Regions from separate parts of the Sanguibacter antarcticus genome, predicted to be linked through region 1. Evidence: predicted binding sites of a transcription regulator. Region 1 holds the regulator's gene; the other holds the start of a gene.
The links. The regulator HrcA, encoded in region 1, represses chaperone genes, less so after heat shock. The targets are predictions, from matches to a motif close to TTNGCACTCGNNNNNNNCGAGTGCNAA.
Positions count from the first base shown of each region.

Region 1 (4,840 bases):
CCGACCTGGTGGCGGGTGCATCGTCCGACCGTCGGGTGGGAGCGGTCCGCTGTGGTGCTCGTCGGGCTGCTGAGCGGGAGCGGGCTCGTCGTCCTGGCGCTCTTCCTCAGGACAGGATCACCGTTCACCTATCGCGGCGGGCTGGTGCTCGCGTCGGTCGCCACCGTCGGGGTCGTCGCGACGGTCGTCCGTGGGCAACGGGTGGCGCGTCTCGTGGAGAGAGGGCCGCTGCGGTGGGTGGGGCAGCGCTCGTACGGCCTCTACCTGTGGCACTGGCCCCTCGTCGTGCTGGTCGCTCAGGTGCTCGACGGGGCGCTTCCTGGGCACGCCTCGCAGCCTGTCGTTGCAGTGACGGCCACCGTCCTGACCCTCGTCGCAGCGTGGGCGTCCTACCGGTTCGTCGAGAAGCCGGTCCTCGACCACGGGCTGCGGGCCGTCGGCGCCGAGGTCGTCCGGCGCGCACGCGACCGCATCGATGCTGCCTGGATCGAACGCCACGGGGGATGGCGCACCCACGGGCGCCGCGCGAGGCTCGCTGCCTCCACCCTGGTCGTCGTGCTCGTCGTCGGGGCGGTCGGCGCGGCATTCGTCCGTGAGCCCGCGCAGTCCGCCCTCGAGGCCCAGATCCTCCGTGGGCAGGTGGTCGCTGACGCTACGACCCAGCACGAGGCACCGACGCCAGACGCGACAGAGCCGGGGGACGAGGCCGACCCAGGGAGCGCCGACGAGGGTGATGCGGCTCCCGAGCCGTCGAACGGACCGACGCCGACACCGACCGCGCCCGCGCCCGCACCAGCACCGGTTCCTGCCCCCGGACCGCCTCCTGGAGACCAGGTCACGGTCATCGGGGACTCCGTGACCCTCATCAGTGCGGCCGCGCTGACGGCCGCGCTGCCCGGCGTCTACATCGACGCCGCGGTCTCCCGTCAGATGAAGACGACACCCGAGGTCGTGGTCGGGCTGCGCGACGCCGGTGTGCTGCGCCCCTACGTGGTCGTCTCTCTCGCGACGAACAGCACGGTGACCGACAGGGTCATGGACGAGGCCATCACAGCGATCGGCGCCGACCACCACGTCGTGCTCGTCACCGGCTACGGCGACCGTCCATGGATCGGGCCGACCAACGACCAGATCCGGGCCGCCGCCACCAGGCACCCCAACGTCGTCGTCGCGGACTGGCAGAGCGCGCTGACGGCTGCCCCAGAGGGGATCGGCAAGGACGGCGTTCACCCTCAAGGCCCTGGCCAGGACCTCTACGCGAGCACGCTCGTCGCAGCGCTGACCGAGGCCGCGGGACGCGCCAGCACCGGCTGACGCGGTCCGTCAGGGGGCGGGCGCAGTGACGAAGTCGATGAGCTCTTCCACCCGGCCGAGCAACGACGGCTCGAGGTCCGCGTAGCTGCGCACCGTCCCGAGGATCTTCTTCCATCCCAGCGCCACGTCCGTCTGGCTCTCGGCCGGCCACCCGAGCTCGCGGAGGATCCCGTACTTCCACTCCGTGCCACGATCGATCACGGGCCAGGCCTCGAGGTCGATCCGGTCTGGCCGCACGGCCTGCCACACGTCGACGTACGGGTGGCCGAGGATGAGCACCCTGCCCCCGGGGAACTGACGCATGACGTCGTCGGCGATGCGCCGTTCTTTGCTGCCGGGCACGAGGTGGTCGACGAGGACACCGACCCGGCGGCTCGCGCTCGGACCGAACTCGGCGAGCGCGTCCGCGAGGTTGTCCACACCGTCGAGCCCCTCGACGACCACACCCTCGATCCGCAGGTCGTCGCCCCACACCTTCTCGACGAGCTCGGCGTCGTGCCGTCCCTCCACCCAGATGCGGCTCCCTCGAGCGACGCGTGCGCGTGCGCCCGCGACGGCTCTCGAGCCAGAGGCGGTGCGCGACGGTGGGACAGGGCCCGTCGACCGGTTCGCAGGGACGAGCTCGACCGGCTCGCCGTCGATCCAGAAGCCGGGACCGAGCGGGAAGGTACGGGTGCGTCGAGCGGCGTCTTCGAGGACGACGACGTGCATTCCGCCGGACTTCTCGGTCCGCAGGACTGCACCCACCCACCCGGTGGTGACCTCCTCGACGACGAGCCCGGGCTCAGCCGGGACAGGTCGGGAGACGGGGCGTGCGCTGCGCGTGCGGGACCCGGCGGACAGGACGTCGTGGGAGTAGCGTTCATGGCTCACGCGAGGAAGGCTAGCCGCACACCGGGGAGAGTGACCTGTGCGACACGTGGGCAGACGACCGCGGGCACGTCGTAGAATTAGCACTCAGGTTCGGTGAGTGCTACCAGGGTCGGTGCGTGCGACCGGCACAGAGACGGCACGAGGAGTGGAGGCAGGATGGCGGCTGGCGACGACCGCAGGCTCGACGTGCTCCGCGCGATCGTGGAGGACTACGTCCAGACGCGCGAGCCTGTCGGTTCCAAGGTGCTCGCTGAGCGCCATGCCCTCGGCGTCTCCTCCGCGACGATCCGCAACGACATGGCGGTGCTCGAGGAGGGCGGCTACATCGCGCAGCCCCACACGTCGGCCGGGCGCGTGCCCACCGACAAGGGCTACCGGATGTTCGTCGACAGGCTCTCCTCCGTCAAGGCGTTCTCCAGCGCGGAGAAGAGCGCGATCGAGACGTTCCTCGCCGGTGCGGTCGACCTCGACGACGTCGTCACGCGGGCCGGGCGGCTCCTCGCCCAGCTCACCGGCCAGGTCGCCGTCGTCCAGTACCCGTCGTTGCGACGTTCGGGGCTGCGTCACCTCGAGCTCGTCGTGCTCGGCGAGCGCAGGCTCCTCGTCGTCCTCATCACCGACACCGGCCGCGTCGAGCAGCGCACCCTCGAGCTGACCGAGCCTCCCGACGAGACCTTCCTCGTCGACCTCCGGACACGGCTCAACGTCGCCGCGGCCGGCCGCCGGCTCAAAGAGCTCCGGGCCGCTCTCACCACGCTCGCGGAGACCTACCACCCGGTCGATCGTGATCTTGTCGAGCGGATCGCGGACGTCATCACCGAGACGCTCTCCCAGGAGAGCGAAGAACGCATCGTGCTCGCCGGTACGGCGAACCTCGCCCAGGCGGGCATGCGGTTCGAGCACGCGCTGCGTCCTGTCCTCGAAGCGCTCGAAGAGCAGGTCGTCCTCCTCAACCTCCTCACGGAGATGGCGGAGGACTCCGCCGGCGTCAACGTGCGCATCGGTCGAGAGACGCAGCTCGCCGGGCTCTTCGAGACGTCCGTCGTCACGACCGGGTACGGCTCGGACGGTGACGCGGTCGCAACCATCGGCTCGATCGGCCCCACCCGGATGGACTACCCCGGCACCATCGCCGCCGTGCGAGCAGTCGCCCGCTATCTCTCGAGGATCCTCGGTTCGTGATCCTTCTCGTCAGACCCCGAGCAACCCCCACCAGAACGGCAGAGAGCATTCAGTGACTGATTACTACGAGATCCTCGGCGTCAGCCGGGACGCCAGCCACGACCAGATCAAGAAGGCGTACCGCAAGCTCGCGCGCGAGCTGCACCCGGACGTCGCCGGTCCAGAGGCCGAGGACAAGTTCAAGGACGTGTCCCGGGCCTATGAGGTGTTGTCCAACGCGGACAAGCGTCGCTCGTACGACATGGGCAGCGACCCGTCGGCTCCCGGCGGTGGCATGGGAGGCGGGTTCGGCTTCCAGGACATCTTCGAGACGTTCTTCGGCGGCGGGCAGGCCCAGCGCGGACCCATCCCACGCTCCCGCCGTGGCCAGGATGCCCTCATCCGGCTGGACCTCGACCTCGCGGAGACCGCGTTCGGCGTGCGCCGCGAGATCCCGGTCGAGACCGCGGTCGTCTGCGGCACCTGCTCCGGCTCGTGCTGCAGCCCCGGGACCTCGCCGCGGGTGTGCGACGTGTGCCACGGCCGCGGGACGGTCCAGCGGGTCGCACGCTCGTTCCTCGGCCAGGTCATGACGACCGCACCGTGCGCCGCGTGCCAGGGATTCGGGACGACGATCCCCGAGCCGTGCGCCGAGTGCGCCGGCGAGGGCCGCATCCGCAGCCGCCGGACGGTCGCCGTCGAGGTTCCCGCCGGCGTCGAGACGGGAACCCGGATCAAGCTGACGTCCCAGGGGGAGGTCGGCCCCGCAGGCGGGCCTGCCGGTGACCTCTACTTCGAGATCCGCGAGCGCAAGCACGAGACCTTCCTGCGCCGTGGTGACGATCTGCACTGCACGCTGGAGGTTCCGATGACGGCGGCCGTCCTCGGCACGGTCGTCGAGCTGCAGACGCTCGACGGGCCCGAGAAGCTCGACCTGCGCCCGGGGACGCAGCCCAGCCAGGTCATCACGCTCAAGGGCCTGGGGATCGGTCACCTGCACTCGACCGGCCGTGGCGACCTCAACGTCCATGTCGAGGTGCAGATCCCGAGCGGGTTGTCCGACGAGCAGGCGGAGCTGGTGCGCCAGCTGGCCGCGCTGCGCGGGGAAGAGCACGTCGACGGACAGATGTCGGCTGCGCACCCGGGTGTGTTCTCGCGGCTGCGTGACAAGTTCGCGGGTCGGTAGTGAGCGCGCCCGTCTTCCTCGCCGAGCCCGGCGCGCTGTCGTCGTGCGAGCCAGGGAGCACGTTCGTGCTCGACGGGGACGAGGGTCGGCACGCGGGTGTCGTCCAGCGGCGTGGCCCGGGGGAGCGGATCGACGTCGTCGACGGTGCGGGCGTGCGGCTGCGCTGTGTGATCGCGTCGGTGCAGTCGTCGACGCTGGACCTCGTGGTCGAGGACGTGGTCCACGAGCCCGCCGACGGTGTCGAGATCGTGCTCGTCCAGGCGCTCGCCAAGGGCGACCGTGACGAGATGGCCGTCGAGGCCGCGA
Region 1 is NZ_PDJG01000001.1:700,724-705,563, forward strand. It holds gene ATL42_RS03120 (acyltransferase family protein) at 1-1,314, shown strand, start outside; gene ATL42_RS03125 (DUF3097 domain-containing protein) at 1,324-2,187, opposite strand; gene hrcA (heat-inducible transcriptional repressor HrcA) at 2,344-3,369, shown strand; gene dnaJ (molecular chaperone DnaJ) at 3,422-4,534, shown strand; gene ATL42_RS03140 (16S rRNA (uracil(1498)-N(3))-methyltransferase) at 4,534-4,840, shown strand, end outside.

Region 2 (4,840 bases), 2.8 Mb from region 1:
GCGCCTGCGACCGAGACACCGGTGGAGCCGACGGAGGAACCGACCGACGACGCCACAGACACCAGCACACCTGTGCGTGTCCTCAACAGCACCGGTATCGCGGGTCTCGCGGCGAGCGCCGCCAGCGACCTCGAGGCCGAGGGCTGGACGGACATCACCGCGGCCACCTACGAGGGCACCCCCGTCGACGACTCGGTCGTGTACTACAAGACGACCGACGACCAGGCTGAGGCCACCGAGGTCGCGCGCATCCTCGGGATCCCGACCGTCTACGAGGCTCCCTCGCTCGTCGGTCCGGTCTCTGCGGTGCTGGCGGGCGACTACGGTCAGTGACCGTGGCGGACGTCGTCGTCGTCGGATCAGGGCCTAACGGGCTCTCCGCCGCGGTGACCCTCGCCCGCGCGGGACTCCGCGTCCTCGTTCTCGAGGCGCAGACGACCGCTGGGGGAGGCGCGCGGACCACGAGCCTCGGCCTTGCCGAGGGAGTGGTCCACGACATCTGCTCTGCGGTCCACCCGATGGGGGTCGCCTCGCCGTTCTTCCGCGAGTTCGACCTCGGTGCGCGCGGCGTCGAGCTGCTGCACCCGGAGGCGTCCTACGCCCAGCCTCTCGACGGCGGGCGCGCAGGCGTCGCGTACCAGGACATCGAGCGCACCGTGCACGGTCTCGGGGCGGACGGTGCAGCGTGGCGCTCCCTCCTCGGCCCGCTGGCCGACGCTCAGGACGCTGTCCTCGCTCTCGCGCTCGGTGACAAGCGCAGCGTCCCGCCCGAGGTCGTCCACGGTCTCGGCGGAGCGGCGCGCTTCGCGCTCGCTGTGCTCGAGCAGGGGACGCCGCTGTGGGATGCACGCTTCCGCGGGGAGGTCGCCCCAGCCCTGCTCACCGGTGTCGCTGCCCACGCGATCACGCGCGTGCCGTCGCTCGCGGCGGCCGGCACGGCGCTCCTGCTCGGGTCCCTCGCGCACTCGTCTGGATGGCCGATCCCGCGAGGCGGGTCGGGTGCCATCGTGGACGCCATGGTCACGGACCTTCTCGCGCACGGCGGCGAGATCCGCACCGGCACGCCGGTCCGGAGCCGGCGCGACCTCCCACCGGCCCGCGCCTACGTGTTCGACACGAGCCCCCGGACGGCTGCCGACGTGCTCCACGGGAGCCTCAGCCCACGGGCGGAGCGGATGCTGCGGCGCTTTCGCTACGGCAACGCGGCCGCCAAGGTCGACTTCGTCCTCGACGGCCCCGTGCCCTGGGCCAACGCAGAGGTCGCCCGCGCCGGCACGGTGCACGTCGGCGGGAGCCGTGCGGACATGGCGCGTGCCGAGGCGGACGTCGCGCGGGGTGTGCACGCGGCTCGCCCCATGGTGCTGCTGAGCGACCCGTCGGTGGTCGACGAGGGGCGGATCGTCGGCGGGCTCCGGCCGCTGTGGACGTATGCCCACGTCCCGGCGGGCTCCACCGTCGACCCGACCGAGACGGTCACTTCGCAGATCGAACGGTTCGCGCCGGGGTTCCGGGACGTCGTCGTCGCGTCGCGCGGCGTGCCGGCTGCGCGGATGAGCGACCACGACGCGAACTACGTCGGCGGCGACATCGCCTCGGGCGCCGTGACGATGTGGCAGATGGTCGCGCGGCCCACGCCGCGTCTCGACCCGTACCGGACGGGTGTCCCGGGCGCCTACCTCTGCTCGTCCTCGACCCCGCCCGGGCCTGGTGTGCACGGCCTTAGCGGTTGGTACGCCGCAGGGCGCGTCCTGCGCGACCGCTTCGGGATCCGTGCGCTGCCCAGCCTTGCTCCAGGCGCCTGAACCGAGCGTCTGGCACCGTCCGGGGCGTCGTGTCGGAGGTCACGCGTGCCCGCTCGTGCGCGGCCCCGCGCCGTTCCGGTGACCGTGCCGCAGACACAGGGGCGCGTGGTCTTGCACTCTCGGGGTCCGAGTGCCAATAATGGCGTTAGCACTCTCACTAGGAGAGTGACAGAACATCGGTCGATCGGTGAGGCCTGGACCGCGCTGCGTGACATGAACGCAGCAGGACCAGACCGTCCGTCGCGGGCGCCACTCGACCACTCACACGCCACAGCGGAGGATCACACCCCAATGGCAAAGATCATTGCCTTCAACGAGGAGGCCCGTCGCGGTATGGAGCGTGGACTCAACATCCTCGCCGACACCGTGAAGGTCACGCTCGGCCCCAAGGGCCGCAACGTCGTCCTCGACAAGAAGTGGGGCGCGCCCACCATCACGAACGATGGTGTGAGCATCGCCAAGGAGATCGAGCTCGAAGAACCGTTCGAGAAGATCGGCGCCGAGCTCGTCAAGGAGGTCGCCAAGAAGACGGACGACGTCGCTGGCGACGGCACCACCACCGCCACCGTCCTCGCACAGGCACTCGTGCGCGAGGGCCTGCGCAACGTCGCAGCCGGCTCCAACCCCATCGCGCTCAAGCGTGGGATCGAGAAGGCCGTCGAGGCTGTCATCGCGCAGCTCGTCAGCGCCGCCAAGGAGATCGAGACCAAGGAAGAGATCGCGGCCACGGCCTCCATCTCCGCCGGGGACCCGGCCATCGGCGCGCTCATCGCCGAGGCGCTCGACAAGGTCGGCAAGGAAGGCGTCATCACCGTCGAGGAGTCGAACACGTTCGGCCTCGAGCTGGAGCTGACCGAGGGCATGCGCTTCGACAAGGGCTTCCTCGCTCGCTACTTCGAGACGGACGCCGAGCGTCAGGAAGCGGTCCTCGAAGACCCGTACGTCCTGCTCGTCGAGTCGAAGATCTCCAGCGTCAAGGACCTCCTGCCGCTGCTCGACCAGGTCATGAAGTCTGGCCGTTCGCTCCTCATCATCGCTGAGGACGTCGAGGGCGAGGCTCTCGCGACTCTCGTGCTCAACAAGATCCGTGGCACGTTCAAGTCCGTCGCCGTCAAGGCTCCGGGCTTCGGAGACCGCCGCAAGGCGATCCTCCAGGACATCGCCATCCTCACGGGTGCTCAGGTCATCTCGGAGACCGTCGGCCTCAAGCTCGAGACCGCGACGCTCGACCTCCTCGGTCAGGCACGCAAGGTCGTCGTCTCCAAGGACGAGACGACCATCGTCGAGGGCTCTGGCGACGTCGACCAGATCGCTGGTCGCGTCAAGCAGATCCGCGCCGAGATCGAGAAGTCGGACTCCGACTACGACCGCGAGAAGCTCCAGGAGCGCCTCGCCAAGCTCGCGGGCGGTGTCGCGGTCATCAAGGCCGGTGCAGCGACCGAGGTCGAGCTCAAGGAGCGCAAGCACCGCATCGAGGACGCTGTGCGCAACGCCAAGGCAGCTGTCGAAGAGGGCATCGTCGCCGGTGGTGGCGTCGCTCTCATCCAGGCTGGCAAGCTCGCGTTCGAGACGTCGGCGATCACCGACCTCGAGGGCGACGAGGCGACCGGCGCGACGATCGTGCGTCTCGCGATCGACGCTCCGCTCAAGCAGATCGCGATCAACGCTGGTCTCGAGGGTGGAGTCGTGGCCGAGAAGGTCCGCAACCTCCCCTCCGGCCACGGCCTCAACGCCGCGACCGGCGTGTACGAGGACCTGCTCGCGGCTGGTGTGAACGACCCGGTCAAGGTGACGCGCTCTGCTCTGCAGAACGCAGCCTCGATCGCGGCCCTCTTCCTCACCACCGAGGCAGTCGTCGCGGACAAGCCGGAGAAGCAGCCGGCGATGCCCGGTGGCGACGGCGGCATGGGCGGAATGGACTTCTGATCCGCTAGCACCTGCACAGAAGAGCTGGCCTGTCCCGGAACGTTCGGGGCAGGCCAGCTCTTCTGTGTCTCGACGGTCTGCTGTGCCTGGCCGGGTGGCTGTGCCTGGCCGGTCTGTCTGCTGCTAGGCCGAGCCGCGCCAGACGACCGGGGTGTCGAGCAGGACGCCGCCCGCCGGGGGCGTCTCGCCGTGCAGCTGGCTGAGCACGGATGCTGCGGCCGCCGCGCCGAGGCCCTGTGCGGGCTGGTGGACGGTCGACAGCTGGGGTTTGGTGCGCAGTGCCCACGTGCTGTCGTCGAATCCCACGATGCCGACGTCCTGGGGGATCGAGCGGCCTGCTGAGCGCAGCGCGTTCATCGCGCCCGCGGCGACGGCGTCGGAGGCTGCGAACACCCCGTCGATCTGTGGCTCGCGTCGGAGCAGCTCTTGCATGGCGGTCACGCCGGAGGCGAACTCGTAGAGCGGCACCGCTTCCACGAGGTTCGCGTCGAACCGGTCGCCGAGCGCGTCCCGGAAACCGGCGAGCCGGTCGGCTCCTGAGTCGCGGTCGAGAGCCGCGGCGATCATCCCGATCCGTGACCGTCCGGTCGCGACGAGCCGTTCGGTGATGGCTCGTGCCGAGGCGCGGTTGTCGATGCCGACGAACGCCATCTGGGTGACGTCTGGAGGATGCCCGACGAAGGTGGCCGGCAGCCCGATCTTCTCGATGACCCGGGTGATCGGGTCGTGGGTACGGGCCGAGACCATGATCACGCCGTCGGCGTAGCTGCCGCTCAGGTAGCGCGAGACGCGTTCGGTGTCTCGCTCGGAGTCCACGATGAGCAGCACCATCTGGTAGTCCGCGGCGGAGAGCGCGGCGTTGGCACCGAGCATGATGGCGCCGATGTTGGGGTCCTCGGCGAAGAGCGACGCGGGCTCGTGCACGACGAGCGCCACCGCCTGCGAGCGCTGCATCACGAGGTTGCGTGCTGCGACGTTCGGGCGGTACCCGACCTTGCTGATGGCCGCCTTGATCGCGGCCTCTGCCTCGGAGGACACGTATCGCTCACCGTTGATGACGCGGCTGACCGTGCCGCGGGAGACACCGGCTTCACGAGCCACGTCGATGATCG
Region 2 is NZ_PDJG01000001.1:3,478,117-3,482,956, forward strand. It holds gene ATL42_RS15910 (LytR C-terminal domain-containing protein) at 1-333, shown strand, start outside; gene ATL42_RS15915 (phytoene desaturase family protein) at 336-1,802, shown strand; gene groL (chaperonin GroEL) at 2,094-3,728, shown strand; gene ATL42_RS15925 (LacI family DNA-binding transcriptional regulator) at 3,852-4,840, opposite strand, start outside.
Region 2: a site for HrcA is predicted at 1,948-1,974, ahead of groL (chaperonin GroEL). Genes of this name have one in related genera too.